One region of the Acetobacter sp. P1H12_c genome, then DNA from elsewhere that is predicted to be linked to it. Evidence: riboswitches for the same ligand, from Rfam matches in the RefSeq annotation. Region 1 holds a riboswitch; each other region holds the start of a gene.

Region 1 (7,328 bases):
CATGAAGCCAATATTGCCGAGACGACCGACGTGGCGCAGCGGCCGGAATTTGCCAGCCGTAAACGCAGCCTCAGCATTGATGGCAAAACAGAAACCGGCTGGTTTACGACGGACTTTACCCTCGCCGAACTGAAAACCCTGCGGGCGAAAGAACGGCTGGCCAGACTGCGGGTGCATAATACCCGCTATGACGGGCATTTTGACATTCCGACTTTTGAGGAAATGATTGACTGCGTTGCGGCGGAAGCCGCGGCGCGCGGGCGTGTTCTGGGGCTGATCCCCGAGATCAAACACTCCACGCATTTCCACGCCCTCGGGTTTGACCCGGAAGCGGTGTTTTTACGGACGATTGCCGCGCATAACTATACCCGCACGGCTCCGCTGGAAGTGCAGTCCTTTGAAACAGGCAACCTGAAACGCATCGGGGCAGATGTGCGGACCATCAACCCGCAGGCGCGGCTGATGCTGCTGATGGGAGAGCGGAAGGAAGTGCCGCCTGATCTGGCCGCCCTGGGCGAGAAAACCACATTCGCGGACCTGATGACCCCCGCTGGCCTGCAAGACGTGCGGCGCTATGCGGATGTGATTGGCCCGTCCCTGACTGACCTTATTCCGCGTGATGCACAGGGGAACTGGCTTGAACCGTCCTCTCTGGTGGAGGATGCCCATGCGGCGGGCCTGCTGGTGCATGCTTATACCTGCCGCCCGGAAAACTATTTCCTGCCGCGCCAGTTGCGCAATGGAGAGGGCGACGCCGCCCGCAATGTCGCCGGGTCTATTGCCGATATCCGGCGGTATCTGGATATGGGGCTGGACGGGTTTTTTACAGACGACCCGGCAATTGGCCGGATGGCGGTAGATCAGCTCTGAGCAGAGAACCCGCTATGTCAGGCCGGGGGTGGTTCTTTTAAGACAAGCGGTAATCCGGCCGCAATGAACAGCACTTTCCCGACCTGTGCGGCCAGCCGCTGATGAAGCAGACCGGCTTCATCCCGGAACTGCCGGGCGAGTTTGTGTTCCGGCACGATCCCCAGCCCGACCTCATTCCCGACCAGCACAGTGGGGGCACGCCGCTCCGCCAGTGCAGCGAGCAGCGCGTGTGTAGCGTCCGGAATACGCCGCTCTTCCAGCAGCAGGTTGGTCAGCCACAGGGTCAGGCAATCCAGCAGGACCGGGCGCGTGGCGTGGGCGCGCAGAACATCGGCCACGGCAAATGGCTCTTCTACTGTCTGCCAGCCCTCCGCCCGGCTGGCACGGTGGTGGGCAATGCGCTCCTGCATTTCCGTATCAAACGCGCGGCCTGTGGCAAGGTAGACCCACGGGGCGGGCAACGCTGTAATCAGGGCTTCCGCATGGCGGCTCTTGCCAGACCGCGCACCGCCCAGAACTAATGTTGTGCCAGGCAGGCCTGCGGGGAGCAGGGCTGTCTCCTGTTCCGGCATAACCGCCGCAGCGGGCGAGGCTGTGGGCTGCTGGCCCGACGGAGGGGCAGTGTCTGCCTTGAGCGAGAGAGTGTTCATGCGCTATCCGCTTTCCTGCTGCCATGTCAGTATGGCGTTTATAACAGCATAAATTCAGGGTCATGCCACCAGCTTCCTCCCCCACTCCTGCTCCTCCGTTTGCGTCCCTCGCCGCCCTGCGCGCTGCATGCCTCGCGCTGCCGGGGGTGGATGCTGTGGCTCAGCAGCAGATTGCCTCCCGTGAGGCCGAACTGACCAAACCGGCGGGCAGTCTGGGGCGGCTGGAAGAGCTGACACAGTGGCTGGGCGGCTGGCAGAGGCGGGCGCAGCCCCGGCTGGACCGGGTGCAGATTCTGATTTTTGCGGGCAATCATGGCGTCGTGCGGCAGGGCGTTTCCCCCTGGCCGCAGGATGTGACGGCCCAGATGGTGCAGAATTTTGAACAAGGCGGGGCTGCCATCAACCAGCTTGCCCGTGTGGCGGGTGCGACGTTGCAGGTTGTGCCTGTGCGCGGGCTGGCTGCCACGGCGGATTTCACCACGGCCCCGGCCATGACGGAAGAAGCCTTTCTGGACGCGGTGCAAACAGGGTATAACGCCGTGCTGCGTCCATGTGACCTGCTGTGTCTGGGAGAAATGGGCATTGGCAACACCACGGCGGCAGCGGCTCTGGCGGCGGCTCTGTTTGGCGGCACCGGGGCCGACTGGGCCGGGCGCGGCACCGGGCTGGATGCCCCCGGCGTGGCGCATAAAGCGCGGGTGATTGATGCCGCTCTGGCGCACCATAAGGCAGAAGTGGCGGCGACACAGGGGGCCTCTGCGGCGAAGAGCGAACACGCAAAGCGGTTGGGCGCGGTAACACCTGCCTATGACCCGCTGGAAATAGCCCGCAGGCTCGGCGGGTATGAACTCGCGGCTTTGCTGGGGGCGACGCTGGCGGCGCGGCATTCCGGCATTCCGGTGCTGCTGGATGGATTTGTCTGCACGGCTGCGGTGGCTCCGTTGGCGCGGCTGGCTGCAACGGGGGGACTGGCCCATACGCGCCTTTCCCATTGTTCCGCCGAGGCAGGCCATGCGCGGCTCGCAGAAAAGCTGGGGCTGGTGCCGTTGCTGGACCTTGGTTTGCGGCTGGGGGAAGCCTCCGGCGCGGCATTGGCGGTCCCGCTGCTGCGGGCGGCGGTGGCGTGCCATAATGGCATGGCGACTTTTACGCAGGCTGCGGTTTCAGGCCGTACAGAATGAAGCCTGCCCCGGCTGAATCCTGTGTGGCCCGGGTGCGGCTGGATGTGGCCTGTGGGCTGAGTTTATTGACGCGCCTGCCGGTAAGCTGGCTGCTGTCCCCCGCGCAGCGGGCCAGCACGGCGCTCTGGCCTATGGGCCGTTCTATCTGGTGCTGGCCGCTGATCGGCGCGGGCCTTGGCGGGCTGGTGGGGATGCTGTTCTGGCTGCTGCGGCTGAGCCATATGGCGGCTCTGCCTGCGGCGGGGCTGGCGCTGGCCTTCCAGTGTGTGCTGACCGGCGGCCTGCATGAGGACGGACTGGCTGACATGGCGGACGGCTGCGGCGGGGCCACGCGGGAGCGTCGGCTGGAGATTATGCGCGATAGCCTGACTGGCAGTTACGGCGTGCTGGCCTTAAGCCTGAGCCTGCTGGTGCGGGCCTCCGCTGTTGCGGCGCTTCCTGCAACTATGGCGGTGCTGGCGCTGGTTGTGTCCGGCTGTCTGGCGCGCGTGGCATTGCTGGTTCTGGCCGCCTGCCTGCCCCCGGCCCGGCCCGACGGTCTGGCCCGCTCACTCAGTCCGCTGCCGCGCAGGCCTCTATGGCTGGGGTTGCTTCTGGCTGCGGGGTGTATGGGCGGGATACTGCGGGAAATGCTCTACGCTCCCACCGCAACGATGGGCGGCTGGCTTTCCCGTGAAAATCTGATGTGGCTCCAGTCCGGGCTTGTAGCTACGGGGGCTGCTCTGATGGCCTGCTTTCTGGTGGGAGGCGCGGCCCGCCGGATGCTGGGAGGCTATACGGGAGATGTGCTGGGCGCCGCGGCAATTGTTACGGAATGTTGTGTGCTGCCCGCTCTGACAACCGTGCTCTGAGGCGCACCGCGCGCAAAACCGGGCAACACGCAAGAACAATTAAGACAGTGCAGGCAAGAGCCCTGTGGATGCACGCCAGACGGGCGGTTGCCAGACGGAGGGTGCCAGACGAGGGGTGTCAGACGGAGGCTGAATAAATTGACAGGGGCGCAGGGGCCGTTCAGACTAAAGGCTGATCTGGGGAAGCTGGTGGAAATCCGGCACGGTCGCGCCACTGTAATCCGCTTGCTGCAAGCGGGAAGTCAGACCTCCAGCCTTGTTTTTCTGTTCACCGCGGAACGCGTTTTTACCAGCGGAGCCTGTCTGATGATGCATCCTTCCTCCCCCCGCGCGCAGGGTATTGCCGCACCTGCCCCCGTTGCCATTCCCGTTGGCGCCTTGCTGCCCTGGGCCGTGTTTGGCCTGCTGCTGTCCGTGCTGATGCTGTATTTTGTGGGGGCGGAACAGGGGGCTGTTTCCCTGATTTCCGGGCATGAAGTGCATGAATTTGTGCATGATGGCCGCCATCTGCTGGGCTTTCCCTGCCACTAAACCGCAGGGTTTTTTCTGATGATTGCTGGACGTTTGCTGGCACGCGGCATGATTGCCGGGTGCCTTGCGGCTGCACTTGCCTTTGCGTTTGCCCGCCTGTTTGGGGAACCACAGGTGGCGCTGGCCATTGCGTTTGAGGCTGCGCGCAGCGCGGCGGAAGGGGCTGCGCCGGAGCCGGAAATGGTCAGCCGGTCCGTGCAGGCCAGTTATGGTCTGGCCACCGCCACGCTGCTTTATGGCGCGGGGTTTGGTGGGCTGTTTGCGCTGGTGTTTTCCTTTGCCTACGGGCGGCTTTCTTTCTCCTCCCCCCGCGTGCTGGCGCTTCTGCTGGCTGCCGCCGGGTTTGTGACCGTGGTGCTGGTGCCGGACCTGAAATACCCGCCCAACCCGCCTGCCGTGGGGAACCCCGCCACGCTGGCGCTGCGGACGGAAACCTATTTTGTCATGATTGCGCTTTCCATCTGTGTGGCGGCCATTGCCTGCCTGATTGGCCAGAAAGTGGCGCAGGTGCGCGATAACTGGACCGGCTGGCTGTGCGGTGGCGCTGTCTTTGTGGGGCTGGCCGCCCTTGTGCAGTTTGGCCTGCCGGATGTGAATGAGGTACCTGACGGATTTCCTGCCGTGGTGCTGTGGCGTTTCCGCGAGGCCGCCCTTGGCATGCAGGTGGTGCTGTGGGGCAGCATGGGGCTGATTTTTGGCGCGCTGGCAACGCCGGTGCTGCTGGGCCGCAGCCGGAGCTGAGCCTCTCCCGCTGCGTGGCGCGCAGGTGAGGGGTATTTCTCCCTCCCTGCTCTTTCTGAAAAACAGATGATGCGATAACAGACACCAGCACCCTAGTGACCAGAAGGAGCTGTGTGGCGGATATGGACCAGAGCTGGCCTAAACTACATTCCAGACATGTCTGGTTGCTTTTCCTGTTAAGCTGCCTGTTTGCTCTGCCCATTTTTCTGGTCAACGTGCCGTATATGGATGATAACGCGCGCGTTTTATACGGCTACACATGGAGCCGCAGCGGGCGCATTTTCTCGACATTCCTGATGAACACGCTGGGTTTGCGCAGCCGCAATGTTCTTGATCTTGCTCCGCTGGGGCAGATTCTGGGCCTGCTGGCCCTTTCATGCAGCGGGGCGTTGCTGGCCGCGCGGCTGTTGCGCGGGCGCAGGATGGATGATCTTTCCGTCTGCCTGTGCGCCCTGCCGCTGGCGGTGCAGCCGTTTTTTCTGGAAAATCTGTCTTATAAATTCGACGCCTTGCCGATGCTTATGGCCCAGAGCTGCGCGGTTCTGGCGGCGCTGGTGCCGGAGGGCTGGTCTGGTCGGCGGCTGTTTGCCACATGCGCGGCTTTTCTGTTTGCGGTCATGTGTTTTTATCAGCCAGCGCTGAACACATTTCTGGCCCTCGCCGTGCTTCTGTTTGTGTGTGACACCTGTGAGGGGCGGGATCAGGCGGCATGGCGGGCGCTGGGCCTGCGGATGGCCGCACTGGGCGTAACCTATGGTGTGTATCACTTTGTGATTATCCGCCATTTTGTGCATGGCTCCTACGCTGGCCCCCATAGCGGGACCATGAGCCTGCATGATGTGCTGTCCGGAATGCTGTGGAGCAACCTGCAACAGGCGCGCGCCCTGCTGGCCTCCCTTCTGCACGGCGGGCCGGGCGTTGTTCTGGGCCTGTTTTATGCGCTCGGGGCGGCGTTTGTGTGGTCTGGTGTGCTGCCAGCCCTGCGCCGGGCGGACAGAGTTGCAAAGCTGAACGCGCTGGCACTGGTGAGCGTGCCATTTCTCCTTGTGCTGCTGGTGCCGGGGATTGTGCTGATTCTGGCGGATACGGTCATTGCGCCACGGATTTTTATGTCCTTTTCCGCCTGCGTTATTCTGGCCAATCTGTTTTTTCTACAGACGGCTGTGGGCCAGAAACTCCGCTGGCTGGCGGTTGTGCCGCTCCTGTATTTTTATGTGGTGTCCTTTGATTTTGGAAACGCCATGCAGGCCCAGGAACAGTTTGAAAAGGAGCAGGTGGAACGGCTGGCCAGCATGCTGGATGAAGCCGGTTTCCGCCCCGGAGATGATCTGTTCCTCTACGGCACGGAAGCAGAGGCCCCCATTGTGCGGAACGCTATTACCGCCCTGCCCTATCTGGCGGACGTGCTGCCGCGCCAGCAAATGAGTGATGATGCGTTTTTTGGCTATATCCGCCTGCGGCAGGTGGGCATAGACAGCCGGGAACATACGCCTGCGGAATGGGAAACGGCGCATGCCCTGCTGAAGACCAGCCACCTGCTGCATGAAACACCCCGCTTTGCGGTGTACCGGGACGGGCACAGGTTTGCCTCACGCCTGACAGGGCTGTGACGCACGGAGCGGCCACGCAGCAAAGGCTCTTGCGCCCTGCCTGAGGATATGCCAGCTTTTTTATTACGGTTTGTCAGTGAGTCGTTTGCCGGAAAAGGATCTGGAAAATGCGTACACGGTGCAAAGCAAAAGCTGTTGAAAACAAGTCCTTGCAGACCCTGCTTCTCATTCCCTTCGCGCCGTTACTGATGCTGGCTGTCTCAAATCTTCCGGTCGCAGATTTTGAAAAAGGGCTGCTTGATGGTGGTCTGGCAGGGATGCAGTTGCTGCTGGTCCTCGCCGTTTACCGCCAGAAAACCCGTAAAAAATAACGCTGCCGCTCAGGCAGAGCGTTACGGGTCCTCTTCAGCGTCCGCCGTCTGGGCTGTGGACCCGGCGGCCTGCTGGGCGGCCAGAGCGTCAAGATCTGCCGTGTGGTCTATGGCCCATGTGTAGAGCATTTCTATCGGTTCAATAAAAATCTGGCCTGCGGGTGTCAGCCGATATTCCACGCTTGGCGGCATAATCTGCTGCACATGGCGGCTGACAAGCCCGGCCTGTTCCAGTTGGTCCGCACATTTTCGATCCATGGAAGATTTTGAAATACGCCAGATGACAGAACTGTCAGACACCACACAGAAAATCGTCATTTTTATTGGGGCGGCCCTTATTTTTATCCCGCTGGATGTGGCGTGTATGCGGTATTTCCAGATCCGGGACGCCTTCTGGCCGACTGTCTTGCTCACATTTGCACTGGCGCAAATCAGTACTCTGCTTGTGACGAAGGCGGTGAAAATGAGAGCCGCGCAGAGACAATAAATCTGGAAATCTGGCCTGCTCAGTGCGGCAGATCAGCCCTGAGAGTCAGGCCCGGTATCCTGCCCTGCCCCCAGTGCCCGTACGCGCCAGTGTCCG
Region 2 (7,328 bases), on a different contig from region 1:
ATCGGAGCGCGGCAATGCCGGTCAGTTCCACACGCCACTCCGGTCTGGCGAGTTTTGCTTCGACCGTCGCGCGGGCGGGTTTGTTGTCCCGGTCCAGCCAGGCGTCCCATGCGCGGTTCATGCCTGCCATATCGTTCATATCCGCCAGAAAAATCTGCACGGAAAGCAGGCGGCTTTTATCTGTGCCCGCTTTGGCCAGAAGGGCATCCACCTGCCGCAGGATATCGGCCATCTGGCCTTCCGCATCCAGAGTGGCATCATCAGCAATCTGCCCGGCCAGATGCACAAGCCCGTTGTAAATGACAGCGCCGGTCAGGCGTTCTTCGGGGTCAAGGCGTGTAATGGTCATGGATGTGTTTCCTGTTTTCTATCCGGTGGTGTCAGGCAAGCGGCATGTTATCAATCAGCCGGATGTCTCCAAGGCTGGCCGCAACAAACAGGCGGGTGCCGGGGTCAGCTTTTTCTGACGGCGCCAGAGTTTTTTCAGATCGCAGGTCCAGATAATGCACTGTAAACCCAGCGTCTTTCAGGGTTTGTGTGCAGCGCTCCAGCGTGGCGGCCACGGGTTTTCCGGCTTTCAGCGCGGCAAGGCAATCCTGTAAAGCCTGTGGCAGATGGGCAGCCTGCTGGCGCTGGGTGGCGGTGAGCCGCCTGTTGCGGGAGGACAGCGCCAGATGGTCAGCTTCCCGCACGGTGGGCACGGGCAGAATGGTCACGGGCAGGTCCAGATCCGTCACCATCCGGCGGATAATGCAAAGCTGCTGGAAGTCTTTTTCCCCAAACGCGGCAATATCAGCACGGGTTTGCATGAACAGCTTGGTGACGATTGTTGCCACGCCATCAAAATGGCCGGGGCGGTCACCGCCACACAGCATCTTGTCCGGGCCGGAAACAGTAATGCGCGTGCAGAAGCCGGGCGGGTAAATCTGGGTTTCATCCGGGGCGTACAGAACATCCACCACGCCGGTTTGTGCCAGAAGGGCTTCATCCGCGTCCAGACCGCGTGGATAGAGCTGGAAATCATCCGGGTTGTTAAACTGGATCGGGTTGACAAAAATTGTCACAATCCGCCGGGTGGCTTTGCCGTCCAGCGCCCGCACCAGTGTCAGATGGCCTTCGTGCAAAGACCCCATGGTGGGCACCAGTCCGATTGTCTCCCCGTCCTTATGCCACTGAGTGACAATCTCGGTCAGTTCCTGTCTGGTTCTTACAAGCTTCATGACGCATCCCGGTTTGCAGTAAAAGCGCAGGACAGAGGACCACCCGGCTTGTGCACGATTGCCGGGAAATCCACTGTCCGTCCTGGGCCGTCTTACTGTGTTTTCAGGAATGGTTCCAGCAGCACACGGTCTGCCGGGCTGAGCCGGTCTGCCGCGGTGCTCGCCTGATGCCAGTAGGGATAGAGCAGGGGAGGCTGGCTGGCCTGATTGAGGCGGTTGAGCTGGTCTTCCGACAGGGTGAGTTCTGCGGCTTTCAGATTGTCTTTTAACTGCTCTTCCGTGCGGGCGCCCACGATGACGGATGTAATGGCCGGGCGATGCATGGTCCATGCCAGAGCGACCTGCGCTGCGGAAACGCCATGCTCTTCCCCAATGGTAAGCAGCACTTCCACAATATCAAAAAGCTTTTCCTTGTCATGCACCGGGGGTTCGCCAAAATTTTCAAGCTGACGGCCGGCGGGTGTTGGCTGGTTACGGCGATATTTGCCGGAGAGCAGGCCACCTGCCAGCGGGCTCCAGACCTGCACGCCAATGCCCTGATCCACAGCCGCGGGCAGCAGTTCATACTCTGCATCGCGTGCCTGAAGTGAATAGTAAATCTGCTGGGATACCGGGGCGATCAGCCTGTTGCGCTCAGCAACGGACAGCGCTTTCATCATATGCCACGCGGAGAAATTGGAAACGCCACTATAGCGGATCTTTCCAGCACGGGTCAGCGTATCAAGGGCTTCCAGTGTTTCATCCAGTGGGGTCTGACCATCCCATTCATGCAGATAATAGAGATCAATATGGTCACGGCCGAGGCGCTTCAGGCTGGCCTCACACGCGGTAATGAGATGCAGGCGGGAGGAACCAGCCCCGTTTGGTCCGTCCTGCGTACGGAAGCGGGCTTTGGTCGTGACCAGAATTTCCTGTGTGCGCCCTTTCAGGGCTTCCCCCAGAATAGTTTCGGATTCCCCGGAGGAATAGATATCCGCCGTATCAAACATGGTGATGCCCGCATCCAGGCACAGGTCAATCAGGCGGCGCGCCCCGGCTGTGTCGGTATTCCCCGTCTTTGCAAAGTCCCCTTTGCCTCCAAATGTCATGGTGCCAAGGGTAAGGGCAGAAAGACGCAGGCCAGACCGGCCAAGTTGACGATACTGCATGAAGCTGTTCTCCGTGTGGGTGAAGAGTGAACGCGGATGACCGTTTTGAACTGGCAGTATAGAGGGACGTTTTCAAGGGTGTCAGCGCGTTCACTCTGTTTTGACAACCACCGGAGAGCCTGCTTAACAAAGGGCAGATGGTTCCCGTCAGGGGATGAAAAGGGAAGTACGGTGAGAACCCTTCTGTTTCTTGGCCGTCGCTGCCCCCGCAACTGTATGTGACATCAGGCGTGTTTTCCGCACTCTTGTTTTTGGGAGTGTTGACCCACTGGAGCGTGCTCCGGGAAGGGCGGAAACAGGCGAAAACTGCCGGAGCGCCGGGGGTTTTGTGTCATGAGCCAGGAGACCTGCCATCTTTGTGCTGAGTGTCATGTCTGGCGGGGTGTCCGGAGCGTGATGGTGCGTTGGGTCAACGCGCTACTGTCTGGTTTGTCCTGATGGCCTTGTGATGAACACCCCCATGCGGCCTTGTGCTGTGTGTTGACTGAAGGGTGTTCATGTCTGCCGCGTTTTCTGCCCCAGTGGTGAAGGGATGGTGCCCCAGTCTGTTTGCCCCCATGCAGGCGGCGGATGGCTGGCTGGTACGCGTGCGTCCGCCGCTGGGCCGGATAACCGCAGCGCAGGCCCACCTGCTGGCCAATGTTGCGGAGCAGGACGGCAACGGGCAGATCAGCCTGACCAACCGGGGAAATGTGCAGTTGCGGGGGTTCGCGCCGGAAGCGGCCCGTGCTTTCCCGCAGCGTATGGTGGAGGCGGGCCTCGGGCAGGCAGACCCGGATGCTGAACGGCGGCTCGCACTTCAGGTCACCCCTCTGGCGGGCGCGGACCCGGCCTGTGCCGGGGAGACCATGCTCTGTGCGGAGGCGTTGAGGGCCGGGTTGATCGGCTCTCCCGCTCTTTCAGCTTTGCCTGATAAATTCGGGTTTTGCGTCGATGGCGGTGGTTTTTTCCCCGTTGGGTCTTTGCAGGCTGATATCATGCTTCAGGCTGTACAAAACCCGGCTTCTGAGCGGGGCGGCTGGTGCGTTGTCTGTGGTGAGGCCCGCTCAGAGCCGCAGGGTTTGTCTGAGGCTGTGCAGATGGCTCTTGCATTGGCGGGTGCTTTTATAAAATGCCGTGAGGCCATGCGGCCTTTGCGGATGCCTGCTGTTGGCCAGAGACTGTTTGCAGAAATCGGGGTTGCATGGGCGCCCCTTGTCAGAACAGAGAGGCAGCACGGTCGCGCGCTGGTCCAGCGGGCCGGGCCTCTGACAGGCCATCTTTATGCGGTGGCTGCGCCGCTGGGGCGTCTGACGGCAGCAACGCTGCGGGCCTGTGCAGATGTTGCGCAGACCGGTGACGGCATTTTGCGGATGACACCATGGGGGAGCCTGATTTTTGGCGGATTAAGGAAAATGCCAGAAATTTCAGGACTTGTTATGTACCCGAATGACCCGCGCCTGCGGGTCTATGCCTGTATTGGTGCGTCAGGATGTGGGCAGGCTTCTGCGGACACAGGGCAACTGGCGCTGCAACTGGCTCCGCATTTGCCGGAGGGGATGGAGATGCACGTCTCCGGGTGTGCCAAAGGCTGTGCGCATCCGGGGCGTGCGACAGTCACGCTGGTTGCCGGGACTGAGGGATATGGCGTGATCCGGAACGGACGCGCGGGGGATCAACCACTCTGCGTTGTGCCGGAATGTGATGGTGCAAAGGTGGTAAGACAGGTTCTGTCTGAAGGAGATGTTAAAAATGCAGCCTTATGATTATATCCGCGATGGCGCTGCCATTTATGAACGCTCCTTTGCGACCATTCGTGCAGAAGCTGACTTAAGCGGTTTTTCCGCCGAGCAGGCCCAGATTGTTGTCCGCATTATTCATGCCTGTGGCATGGTCGATGTAGCGCAATCCGTGAGGATGACGGAGGATTTTGTATCTTCCGCAAGAAAATCCCTTAAAAAATCCTGTGCTGTTCTATGTGATTCCGAGATGGTGGCGCATGGCATTACCCGTGCACGTCTGCCTGCGGATAATGCCGTGGTGTGCACCCTGCGGGATGCGCGCACGCCAGATCTTGCGCGGCAGATTGGCAACACCCGGTCTGCCGCAGCGCTGGATTTGTGGGGGGAAAAGCTGGCCGGGGCCGTTGTGGCAATCGGGAATGCGCCTACGGCTTTGTTCCATCTTCTGGAACTGCTGGATGCCGGTGCGCCAAAACCTGCGGCTGTAATTGGTTTGCCGGTCGGCTTTGTCGGGGCGGCGGAATCCAAGGAGGCCCTTGCAAAAAGGCATGATATTCCATGGCTGGTTGTGCACGGGCGGCTGGGGGGAAGTGCCATGGCCGCGGCGGCTGTCAATGCTCTGGCGAGTGAGGTGGAGTAATGGTGCGCGGAACGCTGCATGTGGTGGGCGTGGGGCCGGGGGACCCAGACCTGATGACGCTGCGGGCTGTTAAAACCCTGCAAGGGGTGCCGGTTGTGGCCTATTTCTGTCGGCATGACACACAGGGGCACGCGCGCCGCATCGCGCAGGCGCATATTGCTGCCACAACGCAGGAAATACGGCTGGCTTATCCGTTTACCACCGAAATTTCCGTCAAAGACCCAAGCTACCATATCGACATGCATGCGTTTTATGATCGCTGTGCGGAGGATCTTGCTGCGGTTCTGGAAGAGGGGCGGGACGTCGCTCTGCTGTGTGAAGGGGACCCTTTTCTGTATGGGTCCGCGATGTATCTGTTTGACCGTCTGCATACTCGGTTTGAAACTCAGGTTGTGCCCGGTATTTCCGCCATGAGCGGTTGCTGGTCTCAGGCGGCGCGCCCTATGACGCACGGGGATGATGTTCTGTGTGTTCTGCCTGCCACCATGCCGGAAGAGGTTCTGGTGCACTGGCTGGACAAGGCCGATGCGGCGGTGGTGATGAAGATTGGCCGGAATATGCCAAAATTGCGGAAAGCACTGGAGCAGACAGGCCGTTTGCCGGATGCTGTCTATGTAGAGCGTGGCACGCAACCGGAGGCACGCTGCCTGCCATTTGCGGAACAGGATGGGCCTGCGCCCTATTTTTCACTGGCGTTGGTGCCGGGCAGAAAGGGCGTGCGATGACGGGGTCTGTCAGCATTATCGGGCTTGGTCCGGGGAATGCGCTCCAGCGCACACCGCAGGCGGATCAGGCGCTTAGCCGTGCGACGGATCTGGTGGGATACGGCCCCTATGTGCAGCGGGTGGAGGCGTCGGCTTCCGTGGTGCGGCACTGTTCGGATAACCGGGAGGAACTGGACCGGGCGCGGCACGCGCTGGAACTGGCCCTGCAGGGGCGGCATGTCGCGGTTGTCTCCGGCGGAGATGCCGGGGTGTTCGGCATGGCCAGCGCAGTGTTTGAAGCTGTGGACCATGGCCCGCAGGCATGGCGTGCGCTGGATATTACGGTTGTGCCGGGTGTGAGCGCGGTTCTTGCGGCTGCCGCCCGGCTTGGGGCACCGCTGGGCGGTGATTTCTGTGTGATGTCCCTTTCCGATAATCTCAAGCCATGGCCAGTTGTTTTGCGCAGGCTGGCGCTGGCGGCGGAAGCGGGTTTTGTTATTGCGCTCTATAATCCGCGCTCCAAGGCGCGCCCGGCCCAGTTGGGGGAAGCGCTTGAGCATTTACTTGCCTGCCTGCCCGGATCAGTCCCTGTCGCGTTTGCGCGGGCCATTGGGCGTGCGGATGAAGCCGTGCGGCTGACAACACTGGCAGAGGCTGATGTTGCATGGGCGGATATGAGCACATTGGTGCTGATCGGCTGTGCCGCCAGCCATCTGATCCCGCGCCCGGACGGTGGAGCGTGGTTTTACACGTCGCGCAAGGTTGAGGCAGTCTGATGTGTCTGGAGCCAGAGCAGAGCCTCCGCAGGTGTTTGAACATGCGGGCAGGGCGGGCGGGGCGGACGCTCTATCATAATCACCGGGCATCCCAGAGTACGCGCCGCTTCAAGTTTTGGAAAGGTTGCGGAGCCGCCAGAATTTTTAGTGACAAGACATGCAATCTGATGCGCCTTCATGAGCGCTCGTTCCGTAGCATAATCAAACGGTCCGCGAGCAGAAAGGACAGTCGTGCTGGGGGGCAGTGTGGCTGGGTCCGGGGGCTCAATCGAGCGCAGCAGATAAGTATGCTGCGGGGCCATGCAGAAGGGCGCGACCTCCTTGCGTCCGGTTGTCAGAAAAACCTGCAGGGGGCGCTGCCCGAAACCAGCCGGGTCCGCCAGCAGGCTGGCTGCGGCAGTCAGGTTGGCTACAGAATGCCACGTGTCTCCCGGCACAGGTTTCCATGCCGGGCGCTCCAGACGCAGCAGGGGCAGGCCAAGGGCCGCGCAGGCCGTCGCCACGTGCTGGCTCATGGTGGCGGCAAACGGATGTGTGGCGTCAATCACGGCCTGAATGGCATTCTGCGTCAGCCAGTGTTGCAGGCCGTCCGGGCCTCCAAAACCACCGAGCCGGACAGCTATTTCTGGCAGATGCGGATTACTGGTCACGCCCGCCAGAGAGAGGGTGGGCGCAAAGGCGGCATTATGCTCCAGCAGACGGCACAGGCCAGAGGCTTCCGTTGTGCCGCCCAGAATCAGCACGGGCAAAGGGGTTGGGGCGGAGGGGCACATGCAACATCGTATCCTGAAGGGCGCTATTTGTCTCTCCATAGCGAAGAGAGGGGACAGGCCGCAAACTGTCTGCCGGAGGCGGGTCTGATGTTTCAGCCGGGTTTTCGGGCAAATGGCACCGGCCATACAGACAAACTGGCACAGGCTGGAGGTGTGGATGTCTGAGGTCTGGCTGACGCTGATTGGCATTGGGGAGGAGGGCGTGGCGGGGCTGAGTGCTGCCGCCCGCGCTCTGGTCTCGCAGGCTCCCTATGTTGTAGGGGGCGCGCGGCACCTTGCCCTCGCGGCTGAGCTGATTCAGGGAGAAACGCTGGTCTGGCCGTCTCCTTTTCAAAACGGCATAGAT
Region 3 (7,328 bases), on a different contig from region 1:
TGGGCTGCTGGCAGAGGCCCGCGCCGCGTGTGACCGGCTGGTGGTGGCCCTCAATACGGATGCCAGCGTCAGCCACCTGAAAGGCCCGGCCCGGCCCGTCAACACGCTGGAATCCCGCGCTCGCGTGATGGCCGCCATCCGGTATGTGGACGCCGTGGTGTCTTTTGATGAAGATACCCCGCTGGAGACGATCCGCACCCTGATGCCGGACGTGCTGATTAAAGGTGCGGACTATAAACCGGAGCAGGTTGTGGGTGCTGACCTTGTGGTGGGTAATGGGGGCGAGCTTGTGCTGGCCACGCTGGCCGCAGGGCATTCCACAACGGCTACGATTGGACGGATTCAGCAATCATGAGTCGCACATTGCCCCCCAACCCTCTGACAGATGCCCAGACCGACGGCGCACCGCTGCCTCTGGTTGCCGTGCGGGACCGGTTTTCGGACTGGCTGTTCCAGAAGGCTCTGCCGTTCTGGGCCACAACGGGGTGTGACGGCACCCCGCATGAGCTGGCTCTGCTGGGTGCGCAGGAACATCTCACGCTGGAGGGTGAGCCCGCTTTGCCGCCGTTCAAGCGGGTGCGGGTGCAGGCGCGGCAGTTGTTTGCGTTCTCATGGGCTGCGTTGCAGGGGTGGGAAGAGGGTGTGTCCCGTGCGCACGGCATTTTCCGGTTTATGCTGCATGCCCACCGGGAGGACGGGGGCTGGGCGCGCATCTTAACCCGTGAAGGCGCGGTGAAGGATGCCACGGCTGACCTGTATGATATCGCGTTTGTTGTGTTTGCTCTGGCCTGGTATGGGCGGCTGGAAGGCTCCGGCCGGGCGGAAAAACTGGCGCGGGACACTCTGGGCTGGGTGCAGCAGAATATGGCCACGCCGAATGGTGGCTTTCTGAACTGGCTGCCCGATGATGGTGCCCCCAGGCAGCAGAACCCGCATATGCATCTGCTTGAAGCCGCACTGGCTCTGTATGGTACCACGCATCATGAGGCCGATCTGGCTCTGGCCCATACGTTATATGAGTTGTTCCGGAACCGCTTTATGGACCCTGTTACGGGCACGCTGGGCGAGTTCTTTGCAAAAGACTGGCAGCCTGCCCCCGGTGAGGCCGGGCAGTGGGTGGAGCCGGGGCATCATTTTGAATGGGTGTGGCTGCTGGGGGAATATCAGCGCCTGACGGGCGTGGAGACGTCCGAACCTGCCATGCGGCTGGCCAGCTTTGCCACCCGCTTTGGCCTTGAGCCGGAGACGGGCCGGGTTCGGGATGTTCTGACGCGCGACGGGTCTGTTCTGCGCGGCGGCTCCCGCCTGTGGGTGCAGGGGGAAGCCCTGCGCGGTATCCTGAGCCGTGACAGGCTGGATAGCCGGGGGATTGCCGTCCGGCTGGCGGAAAATCTGCTGGACCATTATTTTACCGGCTGCCCGGTTGGCACATGGGTGGACCAGCTGGATGCGGCGGGCGCGCCGGCTGTAACCAAAATCCCGACCAGTTCCCTCTACCACATCATCACGGCGTTTGATGCGCTGGATCTGGCGGCAAAGCAGGCCACAAAGCCCGTTTTGCCAAAGCTGTAAGGCATGGGCGTTTTTCGGTTAAAGCCGGAAGACGGATGTGTCAGGACCTGATAAACGAAACGGCGTGAGTATGACCCAGACCCAACCCGCGCGGCAGGAAGAAGAAACGCTTCTGTCGCTCTCCCTTCGCCATCCTCCTGCCAACCTTGAAGCAGAGCAGGCCCTTCTGGGCGCGCTGCTGACAAACAACCGGGCGTATGACCGTGTTTCCGACTTTCTGACGGGCGCGCATTTTGCCAACCAGGTCAATGGTCGGATTTATGATGCCATTGCCCGCCGGATTGAAAACGGCCAGCTTGCGGACCCTGTTACGCTGCGGGCCGAGCTGGAAAATTCCGGAATCCTGAATGATGTCGGTGGTATGGCCTATCTGGCCAAACTGCTGACCTCCATGGTCGGCATTATCAACGCCGGGGATTATGGTCGCGCCATTCATGATGCGTGGATCCGCCGCCAGCTGATTGATATTGGCGAGACCGTGGTGAACAGCGCGTTTGGCACAATTTCTGATCTGTCCGGCCCGGACCAGATTGCCGCGGGGGAAGAGGCTCTGTTCCGCCTCGCGACTGAAAAAGGGCAGGACGGCGGCTTTGTGGTGTTTGACCGCGCCCTGACGGACGCCATTAAAACAGCGGAGCTGGCCTTCAAGCGGGAAGGGCACGTGTCCGGTCTGACCTCTGGCCTGCGGGATCTGGACAAGAAAACCGGTGGGCTGCACCCGTCGGATCTGATGATTCTGGCGGGGCGTCCCGCCATGGGTAAAACCGCGCTGGCGACCAAAATTGCCTTCTCCGCCGCGCGTGCGCTGATGATTGAGGCGGAAGAGAAAGGGCCGGGCGTGGAGCCAACCGGCACGGTGGCTATTTTCTCTCTGGAAATGTCGGCCGAGCAGCTGGCCACCCGTATTCTGTCCGAGCAGGCGGAAGTGTCCGGTGAAAAAATCCGTCGTGGGGATATCGGGCAGAAAGAGTTTGACCGCTTTGTGCGCGTCAGCCGTGAACTCTCCCGCCTGCCTCTGGTGATTGACGATACCCCGGCGATCTCACTTTCCGCCATGCGGACCCGCTGCCGCCGCCTGAAGCGCACGCGCGGGCTGAGCCTTGTGGTGGTGGATTACCTCCAGCTTATGCGTCCCTCCGTTGGCACACGCCCGGAAAGCCGCGTTCTGGAAATCTCCATGATTACACAGGGGTTAAAGGCGATTGCGAAGGAACTGGAAGTGCCGGTTATCGCGCTCTCCCAGCTCTCCCGTCAGGTGGAAAGCCGTGAAGATAAACGCCCGATGCTCTCGGATCTGCGTGAATCCGGGTCCATTGAGCAGGACGCGGATTCCGTGATGTTTGTGTATCGTGACGAATATTATCTCCAGCAGCGTATGCCCAAGGAAACAGCGTTTGATTCCATGGAAAAATACTCAGCCGCGCTGGATGACTGGCAACGTAAAATGAGCCTTGTGCATAATAAGGCCGAACTCATTCTGGAAAAACAGCGTCACGGCCCCACTGGCGTCGTGCATCTGTTCTTTGAAGGAGAGTTCACACGTTTTGCGGATCTGGATATGGTGCATGAGGAGCCGCATCACTAAGAGCGGCCCGCTGCACGCAGGCTGGTGCGGCGCAGCCGCCTGATGCCGATAAGAACGCCGGACAGAAAAACGCAGAACACGCCACACAATAATGGAACGGCAATGCTCCGGTGCATCAGGGTTCTGCGCAGTCCGGCCTGAAAGTCCAGATCATGAAACCCGTACACCAGCCAGCGGGATTGGCGGGCAGGGCCGTCCAGAATGGTCTGCACAGCGCCGGACTGTCCGTCCAGATAGGTCAGGGTGCCATCGGTCGCCTGTGCCCGCCAGACGGGAAAATGGCGTTGATGCGTGGGGCGGCTGAAGTAATAGGCATCCGCCTGCGTTAGAAAAGTCAGGTCGTCCGGCGTTTTCAGCAGGCCCGCTGGCTTAAGCATCAGGCTGATCTGCTCTGGGGTGAGAGGCGCTGGAGTCAGGGCTTCATCCAGTCTCCGGCTCTTGGGTCCGGTAGCGGTTTGCTCCGTGATCTGCATAAAAACTTTGCTGTTTAGAAAAGCCGTTTTTATGCCGGTGCATCCGGGTGGTGCGGCACTTATCAACCGTGAGAGAACCTGATGGATCTCCGCGCCGGTCGCCGTGCCAGTCACGCGCAGGGGACGGGTCGCGTTTGGATTGCTTTGAAACAGGCCTGCGGGAGACATGGTAAGCAGTCCGGTTGTAACCCATAAAAGGGCCAGCACACCAAACACCGCGCCACAGAGATGATGGACCCCATGCCACCCTTTATAAGGGGTAAAGGGGGCTGCGCGGCGCAGGCGCAAAACGCCAATCCACAGCCCGGTAACGGTGAGAAAAACTCCCGTGCCAGACAAAAGAATAACGACGTCGCTCCAAAGCGCCGGGTGCTTGCGCAGCACCGCCGGGTAAAGCCAGTGTGGAATAGCCCCAACCCATGCCCAGAGGCGGGTGGAGCGTGTTGTGGCCTGCATGACCTCTCCGGTCAGGGAGGAGACGTAAATCTGCGTGCGCGCCGCATCGGGAAACAGAAAGCGATAAAAGCCATTTTCCCGGCCATGAGTATCCAGAATCCACTGGTCGTCTGTGGTCAGGCCATCAAAGACGGGGCGGCCCTGTGCACCGGTGGCCCGCGCATATCGGGTGGCGCTGGTAGCGGCATCTTCCGGGGTGATGCGCCCCGCATGGCCGGTGCGCAGGTCCAGCGCAAAAGGTGGGCCTTCCTGTGGCGTGAGCGTCAGAACCGGTTCGTGCCCTACCATATTGATCTGAAAAGCCTGAAAGCGTTTTGTGCTGCCCAGTTTAGCCAATTCCGGAAGTATGGCGGGCCAGTGGATTTCCGTCGGAACACGGCGCAAGGCGTCTTCCTCCGGCTGAGGCCATGTGTGCCAGAGCATGACAAGGCCGGAGGCGCACCAGCCTGCCATCAGCAGGCCCATGCCAATACCCAGCCATCGGTGGGTCAGATACAGCGTCCGGCGGAAGGCCTTCATGCGGGGCTGTTATACAGCGCCATGGCGGCGTTCTGGGCGCCGCGCGTCCAGTGGACGGCCACATAGGCCCGCACAATGCGCTGCGCGGCAGCGGGCGGCATGTCCATCCTGAGGGCTGGCATGGCTTCAAGATAGTCAGAGGCGGTGAGGAGCAGCGGCCGGAAAGCCTCTTCCAGCACAGCGCCCCGCTCCCGGTGGGGGGCAGGCAGGGACGGGACCAGCTTGAGGAAGAGCGCGTGGCCGTTCTGGGCAATGACCTCCTCCTGCTCAGGGGGCGGCAGGTGCGCCAGATGCGCGGCCTGCAAGGCATGAGCGCGGGACGGGCAGGCGCTGAGCAGGCGGGCAAAAGCCGGATGATACGCCTCTTCTGGTTGAAAAGGCCGGGGGAAGGGGGAAAACGGTCCCACTGGTATACTCCTGCCTTCCGGTACATCCCGCCCGGCGGCGTGGTCTGAACGACAACAGCAGGTCTCCTGGCTCACGGTTAAACGTCCGTCTCCCGCCTTCCCGGTTGTGCACCAGTGGCGTGCCTTGCGGCAAAAAGACACGGACAAACCGCCTACAGTTGCGGGAGCAGCGACCGACTGAGCCGTGCGGCACGGCATACGGTCTTCCCTTTTAACCCGCCTGCGCGGGGCTGTTGACTGACAGGGAGAGACTGTACGCAAATGCCGGTTTTGCGCAACAGGCCGGTGTGCAACGTGCGGCACGGCCTGTGCCTTAGAGCCGTTTTTTATGGGGTATAAAGCTGCACGTTCGTTGACAAGGTTTTTCAGACCCTGTTTACGCTGCACGCAGCAATGGTGCTTTGTGGCTGCGTGCGCGGCCAGAAGGCTAAGAGGGAAATCGGTCCAAGCCGATGCTGCCCCCGCAACTGTAAGCTGAGAGGGCTTGCGGCGTTCATGCCACTTTCTGTGTCATCCACAGGGGGGAAGGCAGCCGCAGGACCCGAGGACCAGCAAGCCAGGAGACCTGCCATTGCGCCAAAGTCACGGACGGAGCTGCCATACGGGGTGATGTGGCGGCGAGGCACGGTTTGCTCAGTGCCTCCATCGCGGTGACGTTGTTTTGGAGCGAACCCGTGCGTCCAGTCTCTTATGCCCTCAGTCTTCTGTTCGGCATCAGTTGCGTGCCCGCCGCCTATGCGGCCACCCCTGATCCCTCAGACCCGAAAGCCAGTGCTGCCCATCCGTATAAAAAACGGACAGCAGTACCCCCGGCCAGAAAGGTGGCAGGCCCTGAATATATCACGGCTTATGGTAAAACCGCCCCTCTCCAGATGACACCCGCAGTCGGTGGGAAACTTGGCCTGTCCATCCAGCACACGCCGGGCACACTCAATGTGGTCTCGCATGATCTGATGATGCAGCGCGGTTATGCCCAGGCTGAGGCCGCGGCAGACAGCGCGCCGGGTGTTTCCTCTGGCGGGTCTCCGGGGTCGCCCGCGCAGCTGATGATGCGCGGCTTTACCGGCAACCAGATTCTGGTGCTGCATGATGGCCAGTATTTTGGCCCGACCACCATGGTCAACCGGCCTCAGAACACCTTCAATCTGGAAAGTGTGCAGGTGCTTAAAGGCCCGTCCTCCGTGTTGTATGGGCAGGGGGCCGTGGGCGGCACGGTGGATATGCGTAGCCGTACGCCCACGTTTGATGGCCCGCATGCCAACGCACTTGTATCCTACGGCAGTTTTAATACGTGGAACGCCGGGGTTGGCGGTTCCGTGCCGATTACGCAAACGCTGGCTTTGCGCACGGATTTCAGCCGGACATCGTCTGACGGATTTGTAAAAGGAGCCGACCCGCACTCGGATGATTTTACGACAACCTTGCTGTGGAAGCCGACGGAAAAGTTCACCGCGCGGCTGAGCATGGATTATCTGACGGACCGGCTTTCCACTTATTACGGCACGCCGCTGGTGGATCTCTCGCAAACAGGCGGACGTGTGGGTGGTCTGCTCAGTTCCAGCAAAGGGCTGGGCCTTACCCGTGCGTCCCTGTGGCGGTACTATAACGTGCGGGATGGCAAGGCCGGGTCTGTCAACGCGACGCCCACACTGCATCTGGACTGGCGGGTGAACAGCCATGTTCTGTTTCATAACAGCAGCTATTTCATTTATTCTAAACGACGCTGGAACAACGCGGAAAGCCTGACTTACATCAGCGCCCCCGGCCAGACGGATGCCGCAGGCAATGCCATTGCCCCCGGCAGCATCAGCCGGGACCGGTTTTATGTGTATCAGAACCAGCATCAGGTTGGGGATACGCTGCACGGGCAGTTTGATTTTTCCATTTTCGGCATGAAGAACCGTTTTGTGCTGGGAGGCGACGCCTACTATCTGCGCTTCATCCGCAACCGGGGTTTTCCGGCTGCGGACTATGCGGACAGCGTCTCTCTTGTCAGCCCGGACGCCACGCCACTTGGGGCGTTTTCCGGGGAATACCCGTATATGAAATCCCCCACCACGATGGTGCAGGCGGGCCTGTTTCTAGAGGACGTTCTGACCATCCGGGATAATCTGCGTCTTGTGGGCGGCTTCCGGTATGACTGGCTCGCACTGGACCGGCAAAACTACCGGCAGAATGGGCAGTTTAACGCCGCAACCAGTTTTAAGGGCCACTACAACCCGGATAATTTCCGTATCGGTCCGGTGTTTGATCTGACAAAAAATGTCAGCCTTTACGGGGTATATACCACGGGGGAAGACCCTCCGGGCTCCAACC

Evidence for each region. Region 1 has a riboswitch for cobalamin ahead of KP699_RS07185 (CbtB-domain containing protein). Riboswitches for the same ligand answer to the same signal wherever they lie in the genome.
Region 2: another riboswitch for cobalamin. It lies ahead of cobG (precorrin-3B synthase); the one in region 1 lies ahead of KP699_RS07185 (CbtB-domain containing protein).
Region 3: another riboswitch for cobalamin. It lies ahead of KP699_RS15310 (hypothetical protein); the one in region 1 lies ahead of KP699_RS07185 (CbtB-domain containing protein).

What each region holds. Positions count from the first base shown of each region.
Region 1 is NZ_JACRVR010000009.1:29,192-36,519, reverse strand. Features, by position in the region: gene KP699_RS07205 (glycerophosphodiester phosphodiesterase family protein) at 1-870, shown strand, start outside; gene cobU (bifunctional adenosylcobinamide kinase/adenosylcobinamide-phosphate guanylyltransferase) at 888-1,442, opposite strand; gene cobT (nicotinate-nucleotide--dimethylbenzimidazole phosphoribosyltransferase) at 1,583-2,701, shown strand; gene KP699_RS07190 (adenosylcobinamide-GDP ribazoletransferase) at 2,698-3,552, shown strand; cobalamin riboswitch at 3,687-3,822, shown strand; gene KP699_RS07185 (CbtB-domain containing protein) at 3,859-4,083, shown strand; gene KP699_RS07180 (CbtA family protein) at 4,105-4,824, shown strand; gene KP699_RS07175 (glucosyltransferase domain-containing protein) at 4,947-6,434, shown strand; gene KP699_RS07170 (hypothetical protein) at 6,542-6,745, shown strand; gene KP699_RS07165 (helix-turn-helix domain-containing protein) at 6,767-7,063, opposite strand; gene KP699_RS07160 (histidine phosphatase family protein) at 7,265-7,328, opposite strand, start outside.
Region 2 is NZ_JACRVR010000006.1:29,727-37,054, forward strand. Features, by position in the region: gene KP699_RS05910 (RidA family protein) at 1-349, opposite strand, end outside; gene panC (pantoate--beta-alanine ligase) at 381-1,220, opposite strand; gene KP699_RS05920 (aldo/keto reductase) at 1,313-2,368, opposite strand; cobalamin riboswitch at 2,490-2,738, shown strand; gene cobG (precorrin-3B synthase) at 2,866-4,113, shown strand; gene KP699_RS05930 (precorrin-8X methylmutase) at 4,100-4,729, shown strand; gene KP699_RS05935 (precorrin-2 C(20)-methyltransferase) at 4,729-5,454, shown strand; gene cobJ (precorrin-3B C(17)-methyltransferase) at 5,451-6,209, shown strand; gene KP699_RS05945 (cobalt-precorrin-6A reductase) at 6,179-6,982, opposite strand; gene cbiE (precorrin-6y C5,15-methyltransferase (decarboxylating) subunit CbiE) at 7,140-7,328, shown strand, end outside.
Region 3 is NZ_JACRVR010000055.1:2,799-10,126, forward strand. Features, by position in the region: gene rfaE1 (D-glycero-beta-D-manno-heptose-7-phosphate kinase) at 1-355, shown strand, start outside; gene KP699_RS15295 (AGE family epimerase/isomerase) at 352-1,572, shown strand; gene KP699_RS15300 (replicative DNA helicase) at 1,643-3,157, shown strand; gene KP699_RS15305 (PepSY domain-containing protein) at 3,154-4,605, opposite strand; gene KP699_RS15310 (hypothetical protein) at 4,602-5,012, opposite strand; cobalamin riboswitch at 5,051-5,262, opposite strand; cobalamin riboswitch at 5,390-5,600, shown strand; gene KP699_RS15315 (TonB-dependent receptor) at 5,687-7,328, shown strand, end outside.